3 regions of the Streptomyces sp. NPDC055140 genome follow, and region 3 is predicted to be linked to each of the others. Evidence: predicted binding sites of a transcription regulator. Region 3 holds the regulator's gene; each other region holds the start of a gene.
The links. Region 3 encodes HrcA, which represses chaperone genes, less so after heat shock. Its sites were predicted from a motif close to TTNGCACTCNGNNNNNCNGAGTGCNAA; they were not measured.

Region 1: ACWFR4_RS26430 (FmdB family zinc ribbon protein) is a predicted target of HrcA. The motif match lies at 1,604-1,630, and genes of this name have one in related genera.
Region 2: groES (co-chaperone GroES) is a predicted target of HrcA. The motif match lies at 1,440-1,466, and genes of this name have one in related genera.

The regions. Positions count from the first base shown of each region.
Region 1 is NZ_JBSGTG010000015.1:47,256-50,497, forward strand. It holds gene ACWFR4_RS26420 (RcpC/CpaB family pilus assembly protein) at 1-70, opposite strand, end outside; gene ACWFR4_RS26425 (S-methyl-5'-thioadenosine phosphorylase) at 280-1,155, opposite strand; gene ACWFR4_RS26430 (FmdB family zinc ribbon protein) at 1,249-1,593, opposite strand; gene ACWFR4_RS26435 (MFS transporter) at 1,791-3,083, opposite strand.
Region 2 is NZ_JBSGTG010000016.1:213,846-217,087, forward strand. It holds gene groL (chaperonin GroEL) at 1-878, opposite strand, end outside; gene groES (co-chaperone GroES) at 989-1,297, opposite strand; gene ACWFR4_RS28205 (polysaccharide deacetylase family protein) at 1,511-2,512, opposite strand; gene ACWFR4_RS28210 (polysaccharide deacetylase family protein) at 2,512-3,242, opposite strand, start outside.
Region 3 is NZ_JBSGTG010000007.1:46,665-49,906, forward strand. It holds gene dnaJ (molecular chaperone DnaJ) at 1-717, opposite strand, end outside; gene hrcA (heat-inducible transcriptional repressor HrcA) at 718-1,734, opposite strand; gene ACWFR4_RS15745 (MBL fold metallo-hydrolase) at 1,856-2,587, shown strand; gene ACWFR4_RS15750 (DUF3097 domain-containing protein) at 2,623-3,242, shown strand, end outside.

The sequences.
Region 1 (3,242 bases), on a different contig from region 3:
GCCCGCCGCGCACCCGCAGCGGCGCGAAATGAGGGACCTCGCACGTCGGGGGAGTGCTGAACGGGGACATGGGCGACCACCACCTGGATCGAGAGGCATCGGACAACATCGAAAAGCCTCGGAACGCGCAAGCTCGAAAGCTCGCCTCGCGCTCCACGATCCAGGCCCGCGCCGATTCCCGCTGAGCCCCGTGCACTACTCGCCGGTTGTGGACAACTCCCTCACCCGAAGGCAAAGTTCAGCACCGGTCAACACCGTTCAGCACCTTTCAGCGCGCGGCTACGGCAGCGCGATCCCCGGATCCATCCCCCCGAGCGCCCTCACACACAGGCAGTCCCGCTCGCCCTCCGCCGGCAGTCCCGCCACCGCGTCGAAGAGCACCGTCCGCAGCCGGTCCACATTGGCGGCGAAGACCTGGAGAACCTCGTCGTGCGACACGCCCTCGCCCGACGCGGCGCCCGCGTCGAGGTCGGTGACCAGGGTCAACGACGTGTAGCAGAGCTCGAGTTCACGCGCGAGCATCGCCTCGGGGTGACCGGTCATGCCGACCACCGACCAGCCCTGGGCGGCATGCCAGCGGGACTCGGCGCGGGTCGAGAACCGCGGCCCCTCGACCACGACGAGAGTCCCGCCGTCCACCGGCTCCCAGTCACGGCCGCGTGCCGCCTTCACGGCGACCCGGCGCCCGGCCGGGCAGTACGGGTCGGCGGGCGACACGTGCACCACGTTCGGCACGGCCCCGTCCGCCAGCGGCTCCCCGTCGAAGTACGACTGCGCACGGGCCTTCGTCCGGTCCACGAACTGGTCCGGCACCAGGAGTGTCCCCGGCCCGAACTCGGGCCGAAGGCCGCCCACGGCGCACGGGCCGAGGACCTGCCGGACGCCCACCGAGCGCAGGGCCCAGAGGTTGGCACGGTAGTTGATGCGGTGCGGCGGCAGATGGTGGCCGCGGCCGTGGCGGGGCAGAAAGGCGACCTTGCGGCCCGCGATCTCGCCGAGGAAGAGCGAGTCGCTCGGCGCTCCGTACGGGGTGTCGACCTGGACCTCGGTCACGTCGTCCAGGAACGAGTAGAAGCCGGAGCCGCCGATGACGCCGATCTCGGCCGTGACCCGTGTGTTCGCCGTGTTAGCCGTGCCCGGAACTGTATTCGCCATGCCCGGCACAGTATCTGTCCGGGAACGCCGAAAACCCTGTCGTCGGTGGACGACAGGGTTCCGTAAGAACTTGGCCGAAGCGGCCGAGCGGCCTTACGCGGCGGAAGAGCTCGAGGACGAGCTCGAAGAGGAAGACGAAGCGGAGGTCGAGGACGTCGACGTGGAGGACGACGACCCGGACGACTTGGAGTCCGAGGACGAAGACTTCGTGTCCGAGGCCGACTTCGCGGACGACGGCGCCGGCGAGCTGCTCGACGAGGAGCCGCGGCTGTCGTTGCGGTAGAAGCCCGATCCCTTGAAGACGATGCCGACCGCCGAGAACACCTTCTTGAGGCGTCCGTCGCAGCTGGGGCACACGGTCAGGGCGTCATCGGTGAACTTCTGCACCGCCTCGAGGCCCTCGCCGCATTCGGTGCACTGGTACTGGTACGTCGGCACTTGCTTCCTCCTGGCACTCTCACTCGATGAGTGCTAACGATCGTCCATGTTAACCCGTGCCGCCAGCAATTGGAGTAACGTGCGTCACTTGCCATCGGGCAAGCGGTCAGGGCTTGACCGTCACGAGGGCCTGTCAGCCCAAGTGAGAAGCCGCCTCGGCGGCGGAGTCACAGTGACGTATTCCGCGAAAACGTGCGTCACATCTCACCGATCGCGACAGGTTCGCGATGGGCCGCTCCGCGCGTGACCACCTTGGTCACGCGTGGCGGCACGAGGCGGGATCGCAGGGTCGCCAGGAGCAGCAGGGCGAGCACCGTGCCGCCCATCGGGACGAGGAATCCGGCGCCGTCCCAGAGGCGGTCCTCCAGCTGGCCGGCGACCGTGACGGCCGCTGCCTGGCCGAGCGCGACCGCGCCCGTGAGCCAGGTGAAGGCCTCGGTGCGGGCGGTCGGGGGGACCAGCTTCTCGACGAGCGTGTAGCCGGTGATCAGGGCCGGAGCGATGCACGTGCCCACCAGCAGGCCGACCCCGGCGAGCAGGAGCACGGACTGCGCGGCCCAGAGGCCGGAGGCGGTCACGGCGAGGGCGGTGTAGGCGAGCAGGAGGCGGCGCTGGGGCGCGATCTTCCAGGCGACGGCTCCGCAGACGATGCCGGAGAGCATGTTGCCCGCGGCGAACGTCCCGTACAGGACACCGTTCAGGCCGGGCTCGCCGATCGACTCGGTGAAGGCGGCCAGGGCGACCTGCATGCCGCCGAAGACGGAGCCGATGCCGAGGAACGCCACGATCAGGACGCGCACTCCGGGGACGCGCAGCGCGGAAACGTGCTCCACGCGTGCGTGGACGTCGCCGACGGATCGCGAGGGCCGAGGCTGCGTGCCGCGCTGCGCGGCGAACAGGAGGCCGCCCACGAGCGTCAGGGACGCCTCCATGACGAGACCGGCGGCGGGGTGCACGCCGGTGCACAGGGCGGTCGCGAACAGCGGGCCGAGGACGAACGTGAACTCGTCCGTGACCGACTCGAAGGCGGCGGCCGTGGTCATCAGAGGCGAGCCCTGGAGCTTGACGCCCCAGCGGGCCCGCACCATGGGTCCGATCTGCGGGGTGGAGGCGCCGGTCGGGACCGCCGCGACGAACAGGGCCCACAGGGGGGCGTCGCTGAGCGCGAGCAGCGTCAGCAGGAGCACGGACGCCGTGTGCAGCAGGACGCCGGGCATTAGGACGGCGCGCTGCCCGAAGCGGTCGGCGAGCTTGCCCGTGAAGGGGGCGAACAGCGCCATGGAGACGCCGGTGGTGGCGGAGACGGCGCCGGCGGTGCCGTACGAGCCGGTGGTGTGCTGCACGAGCAGGACCGTCGAGATGGTGAGCATCGCGAACGGCTGCCGGGCGGCGAAGCCGGGGAGCAGGAACGTCCAGGCGCCGCGGGTGCGCAGCAGCTGTCCGTATCCGGGGCGCTTGCCGGTGACCGTGGCCGTGTAATTCTCTGGCACGGCCCTTGCCTTTCTGCCGCCTGGTAGCGCTGACCCGGTGGGGTGCGCCGAGAGCCGTCCTCATGCGCCGGGAACCGAGTGATACCGGGGTCCGCGCCAGGAGGGCCTGGGCCATGCAGGGTATGCAAGGGAACCGCGGCCGCTTTGCGGTCGCGCCGG
Region 2 (3,242 bases), on a different contig from region 3:
GCCATGTCGCCGAGCATCGCCTTGCGGCGGTCACCGAAGCCGGGCGCCTTGACGGCGACGGCGTTGAACGTGCCGCGGATCTTGTTCACGACCAGGGTCGACAGGGCCTCGCCCTCGACGTCCTCGGCGATGATCAGGAGCGGCTTGGAGCCACCGGCCTGGATGACCTTCTCGAGCAGCGGCAGCATGTCCTGGATGGAGGAGATCTTGCCCTGGTTGATCAGGATGTACGGGTCCTCGAGCACGGCCTCCATGCGCTCCTGGTCCGTCACGAAGTACGGAGACAGGTAGCCCTTGTCGAACGCCATGCCCTCGGTGAAGTCCAGCTCCAGACCGAAGGTGTTGGACTCCTCGACGGTGATGACACCGTCCTTGCCGACCTTGTCCATCGCCTCGGCGATGAGCTCGCCGACCTGCGAGTCCTGGGCGGACAGACCGGCGACGGCGGCGATGTCGGCCTTGTCCTCGATCGGACGGGCAGTCGCGAGGAGCTCCTCGGACACGGCCTTGACCGCGGCGTCGATGCCCTTCTTCAGGGCGGCCGGGGAGGCGCCGGCGGCGACGTTGCGCAGGCCTTCCTTGACCAGGGCCTGGGCGAGCACGGTGGCGGTGGTGGTGCCGTCACCCGCGATGTCGTTGGTCTTGGTCGCCACCTCCTTCACCAGCTGCGCGCCGAGGTTCTCGTACGGGTCGTCGAGCTCGACCTCGCGGGCGATCGTGACACCGTCGTTGGTGATGGTGGGAGCGCCGAACTTCTTGTCGATGACGACGTTGCGGCCCTTGGGGCCGATCGTCACCTTGACCGTGTCGGCAAGCTTGTTGACGCCGCGCTCGAGGGCGCGACGGGCGTCCTCGTCGAACTTCAGGATCTTCGCCATGGAGCTGTTAGTCCTCTCGAACGAACTGCGCCCCCGACGCCCGGCATGCTGAGAAGAGTCGCAGCTGAGTAGCGGGGTGCCAGGGGCGCAGAACTAAAACAGTGGGTGAATTACTTCTCGACGATCGCGAGCACGTCGCGAGCCGAGAGGACGAGGTACTCCTCGCCGTTGTACTTCACCTCGGTGCCGCCGTACTTGCTGTACAGCACGATGTCGCCGGTCTGCACGTCGAGCGGCAGGCGCTCGCCGTTCTCGAAGCGACCCGGGCCCACGGCGAGGACGACGCCCTCCTGGGGCTTCTCCTTCGCAGTGTCCGGGATGACCAGGCCAGAGGCGGTGGTCTGCTCGGCGTCGAGCGGCTGGACCACAATGCGGTCCTCGAGCGGCTTGATGGCAACCTTGGAGCTGGTGGTCGTCACGATCCGACCTCCCCCTTCGGAGATCACGGGGTTAACTGTCTGAGGTGGCGACCAGGTGGATCCGTCGTCGCGGGTGCCGGACCTGCCCGTCGCTATTGGCACTCTCCAGTGGGGAGTGCCAGGGCCGAGACTATGACTGCGATTAGCACTCGGTCAAGCGGAGTGCCAATTCAGTGATGGCGAGTCTTCCGCACGGCCCCTCCGGCCCGTCCGTCACAGGTAGTCCTCGAGCCTCCCCACCGTGAACCCCTGGGCCTCGATACGGCGCAGCAGCCGCGTCGTCGCCCCGCGCGGGTCGTCGCCGTCACGGAACTGGGCCCGGACGATGTCGCCGGGACGCAGCCGGCCCCCGTCCCCGTGACGCAGATCGTCGCTCCCCACCGAGGCGCGCCACAGGACCACGACGTCGACCCCGCAGGTGGCGGCGGCGCGCAGGGTGTTCTGGTCGTACTCGCCGAAGGGCGGGCGGAGGAGGCGGGGGCGGGTGCCGAAGCGGTTCTTCAGCCGGTCCTGCTGGCCGCAGATCTCGGCGCGCTGTTCGGCGTACGGGAGTGAGGGCAGGAAGTGGTGGTTCAGGGTCTGGTTCTGCACGCCCGCGCCGAGGGTCCGCAGCCTGCCGAAGTGGTCGTGGCCGGGGCCCGCGACGCGGTCCGTGAGGAAGACGCTGACGGGCAGCCGCAGGTCGCGGACCATGTCGGGGAAGTGAGGGTCGCGGTCCACGCCGTCGTCGAAGGTCAGGAAGACGACGCGGTCCTTGGTGCGGACGTGGTCCACGACAGGCGGGAGCGCATACGTTCGCGGTCCTGCCCCGGCCGCGTGGCGCGCCGGGGGTCTCGGCGCCGGGGCGAGCGGCGCGGAGAGTCCCCAGCGACGGTAGGCGTCCGGGGCGCGGCCGCCACGCGGAGTTGCGGCGTGACGCGCGGGGGCGTGAAGAGGCGCGACGCGCACCGGCCCGCCTCCCGCCCCCGCCTTCCCGGCCCCGCGCGCACCCCACGACCCGCCACCCCCCAGGCCCACGGCCGGTGTGACCGTGGGTGCCGCGTCGTGCGAGTGGCGGACCTTCTCGGCCGCCTTCCTGCTGAGCCGCTCGATCGGGTCCACGGACTGGGCGCACCCGGTGAGCAGCGCGGGTGCGAGGACACCGGCGGCCAGGGCGGTGGCGAGCAGCCGCCGGGGCCCGGTGCGCGCGTGGGCCCGGCGCGCCCGCACGGACATCACAGGTAGTCCTCCAGCCTGGCCACCGCGTACCCCTTGTCGGTCACGTACTTCATGAGCAGACGGACCATGTCGGGCATGGTGCCCTTCCACTGCTCACGGCCCCGGAAGTGGGTCAGGATGATGTCGCCGGGGTGCAGGTCCTGGTCCCCCTCGCGCCACTCGACGTGGTCGACGTACACCTCTTCGTTCCAGATCGGCGCGTACTTGATGCCGCAGGACTTGGCGGCGCGCAGCGTGTCCCGGTTGTAGTTGCCGTACGGCGGGCGGAAGAGGACGGGCCGCTTGCCGTACTGCGTCTGCATGATGTTCTGCATGCCGCAGATCTCGCGCTTCTGCCCCGCGTAGGACAGGCGGGGCAGATACGGGTGCGTCAGCGTGTGGTTGTTCAGCGTGACGCCGCGGGACTGCATTTTTCCGAAGTAGCCGTAGTCGTCCTTCACCAGGTAGTTGCTGAGGAAGGCGGTGTACGGGATCTTCAGGTCACTCATCATCTTCAGGAACGCCGGGTCCTTCTCGGAGCCGTCGTCGATGGTGAGGAACACGACCTTGTCCTTGGTCGGTACGGTCGTGAAGACGGGCGGCAGATCCTCCTGGCCGTCGACCTCGAAGCCCTTACGGGCCCTGATCACGGGCTTCTCGGCGGGCGCGGGCGGCGCGAGGAGCGGCGGCTTCGACAGGCGCCACTTCTTGGCCATCGCGACCCGGGCGGCCTGGGCGGCACGCGTCT
Region 3 (3,242 bases):
GGGGCCGACCTCACCCTCGCCCGCGAGCTGGATCCGCGTGCCGTTGTCGACACCGGCCGGGATCTTCACGGTGAGCGTGCGCCGCGAGCGGATGCGGCCGTCACCGGCGCACTCCGGGCACGGCGTCGGCACGACCGTGCCGAAGCCCTGGCACTGCGGGCACGGCCGCGAGGTCATGACCTGGCCCAGGAAGGACCGCGTGACCTGGGACACCTCGCCGCGACCGCGGCACATGTCACAGGTCTGCGCGGACGTGCCGGGCGCGGCACCCTCGCCGCTGCAGGTCGTACAGACGATGGCCGTGTCGACCTGGATGTCCTTGGTGGTCCCGAAGGCGGCCTCGTCCAGCTCGATCTCGAGCCGGATCATGGCGTCCTGGCCGCGGCGCGTGCGCGACCGGGGACCACGCTGGGACGCCGTTCCGAAGAACGCGTCCATGATGTCGGAGAAGTTCCCGAAGCCACCGGCGCCGAAGCCGCCGGCCCCGCCTCCGCCCGCCTGCGAGAGGGGGTCGCCGCCGAGGTCGTAGACCTGCTTCTTCTGCGGGTCCGACAACACCTCGTAGGCGGCGTTGATCTCCTTGAACCGCTCCTGTGTCTTCGGGTCCGGATTGACGTCCGGGTGAAGCTCACGGGCCAGCCTGCGGAAGGCCTTCTTGATCTCGTCCTGGGAGGCGTCGCGGCGCACGCCGAGTACGGCGTAGTAGTCCGTGGCCACTTACGACTCCGCCAGGATCTGTCCGACGTAACGTGCCACTGCGCGTACTGCTCCCATCGTTCCCGGATAGTCCATGCGGGTCGGTCCGACCACGCCGAGCTTGGCGACTGCCTCGCTGCCCGAACCGTAGCCGACCGAGACCACGGAGGTTGAGCTGAGTCCCTCATGGGCGTTCTCATGACCGATCCGTACGGCCATGCCCGAATCGTTGACCTCACCAAGGAGCTTGAGGAGCACGACCTGCTCCTCCAGCGCCTCCAGCACGGGCCGGATGGTGAGGGGAAAGTCATGTCCGAAGCGGGTGAGATTGGCGGTGCCGCCGATCATCAACCGCTCCTCGGTCTCCTCGACGAGAGTCTCCAGCAAAGTGGAGAGCACCGTCGCGACCGTGCCGCGGTCCTCCGTGTCGAAGGACTCCGGCAGGTCCTGCACCAGCTGCGGCACGTCCGCGAAGCGGCGTCCCGCGACCCTGCTGTTGAGCCGGGCCCGCAGATCGGCGAGAGAGGTCTCGCCGAACGGCGCCGGGCAGTCGATCATCCGCTGCTCGACCCGCCCCGTGTCCGTGATCAGTACGAGCATCACGCGGGCGGCGGCGAGCGAGAGCAGTTCCACGTGGCGCACGGTCGACCGCGTCAGGGACGGGTACTGCACCACGGCGACCTGCCGCGTCAGCTGCGCGAGCAGCCGCACGGTCCGGCCGACGACGTCGTCGAGGTCGACGGCGCCGTCGAGGAAGTTCTGGATGGCGCGGCGCTCGGGCCCCGTCATCGGCTTGACCGCCGTCAGTTTGTCCACGAACAGGCGGTAGCCCTTGTCGGTCGGGATCCGCCCGGCGCTCGTGTGAGGCTGGGCGATGAAGCCCTCCTCCTCGAGCGCCGCCATGTCGTTGCGCACCGTTGCCGGTGAGACGCCGAGGCTGTGCCGCTCGGTGAGCGCCTTGGAGCCGACCGGCTCCTCGGTCCCCACGTAGTCCTGGACGATGGCGCGCAGCACTTCGAGCCTGCGTTCACTGAGCATTCGCGCGCACCTCCAGCTGTGTCGTCCGCGGCTGGCACTCGGTGCGGCCGAGTGCCAATGGTCTCCGGGTCAGTGTACGGCCGGTGGGTACGGGCCCGGCAAGGGCGCTAGCGTCGGACCCGTGGACGACCTGGACTGGAATGCGGTGGGCTGGGAGGAGCTGTCCGCTCGGGCAGGGCGGGTCCGGCTGCCGGGCTGGGACTGCACGACGGGCCTTGTGGTGGGCGACGGGGCGGCGTTGCTCGTCGACACGGGTTCATCACTTCGTGAGGGTGCGGCGCTGCGGGCGGACACCCGGCGCCTCATCGGCCCGCAGGCACGCGTGACGCATATCGCGCTGACCCACCCCCATTTCGACCACGTTCTCGGCACGGCCGCGTTCGCCGGTGTCGAGGTGTACGGCGCCGCGGGCATCGACACGGTGCTCACGCGGGGCCGTGACGAGCTGCGGGCGTCCGCGGTGGCGCACGGCGTGCCGCACGAGCAGGCGGCCGAGGCCGCTGACGTGCTCGTCGTGCCGCATCACCGGGTGTGCGGGGAGTGGACGCTCGATCTGGGCAACGGGCTCCAGGCGCTGCTCGCGAACGTGGGCCCGGCGCACAGCGGGCACGACCTGGCGATCCTGGTGCCGGGCACGCCCGAGGTCGTCTTCTGCGGCGATCTGGTCGAGGAGTCGGGCGAGCCGCAGGCGGGCCGTGACGCGGTGCCGAGCCGCTGGCCGGCCGCCCTGGACCGGCTGCTGGAACTGGGCGGTGAAGATGCCGTGTACGTCCCCGGGCACGGAGCCGCGGTGAATGCGGAGTTTGTCCGTGCGCAGCGTGCCGCGCTGGCGGCGCGTTTCGGCGTGTCGTAACCGTACGGCCGTTCGCACTTCCTATCGTCTGCAGAATGCTCCCACCCGTCTCCCGCCACCGCCCTTCCAACGAAGGCCCTTCGGGCCCGCAACGCCGCCTGTACTCCCCCGACTTCACCCCGCCGTGGAAGAAGCAGCAGGCCGCCCCCGAGGTGGCGGCGGACGTGGATCTCGTGGTCGAGGAGGTCACGACCGGGTTCTGCGGGGCCGTCGTCCGCTGCGAGAAGACGGCCCAGGGCCCGACGGTGACCCTGGAGGACCGCTTCGGCAAACACCGGGTGTTCCCCATGGACCCGCGCGGCTTCCTGCTCGAAGGCCGGGTCGTCACCCTCGTACGTCCGGTGTCCGCCGCGCCCGTACGTCCCGCGCGCACGGCCTCCGGGTCGGTCGCGGTGCCCGGGGCGCGGGCGCGGGTCGCGCGGGCCGGGCGCATCTATGTGGAGGGCCGGCACGACGCGGAGCTGGTGGAGCGGGTCTGGGGCGACGACCTGCGCATCGAGGGCGTGGTCGTGGAGTACCTGGAGGGCGTCGACGACCTGCCCGCGATCGTCGCCGAATTCGCCCCGGGGCCCGACGCGCGGCTCGGTGTCCTCGTCGACCATCTGGTGCCCGGCTCGAAGGAGTCACGCATCGCGGCGCAGGTCACCGGCGAGCA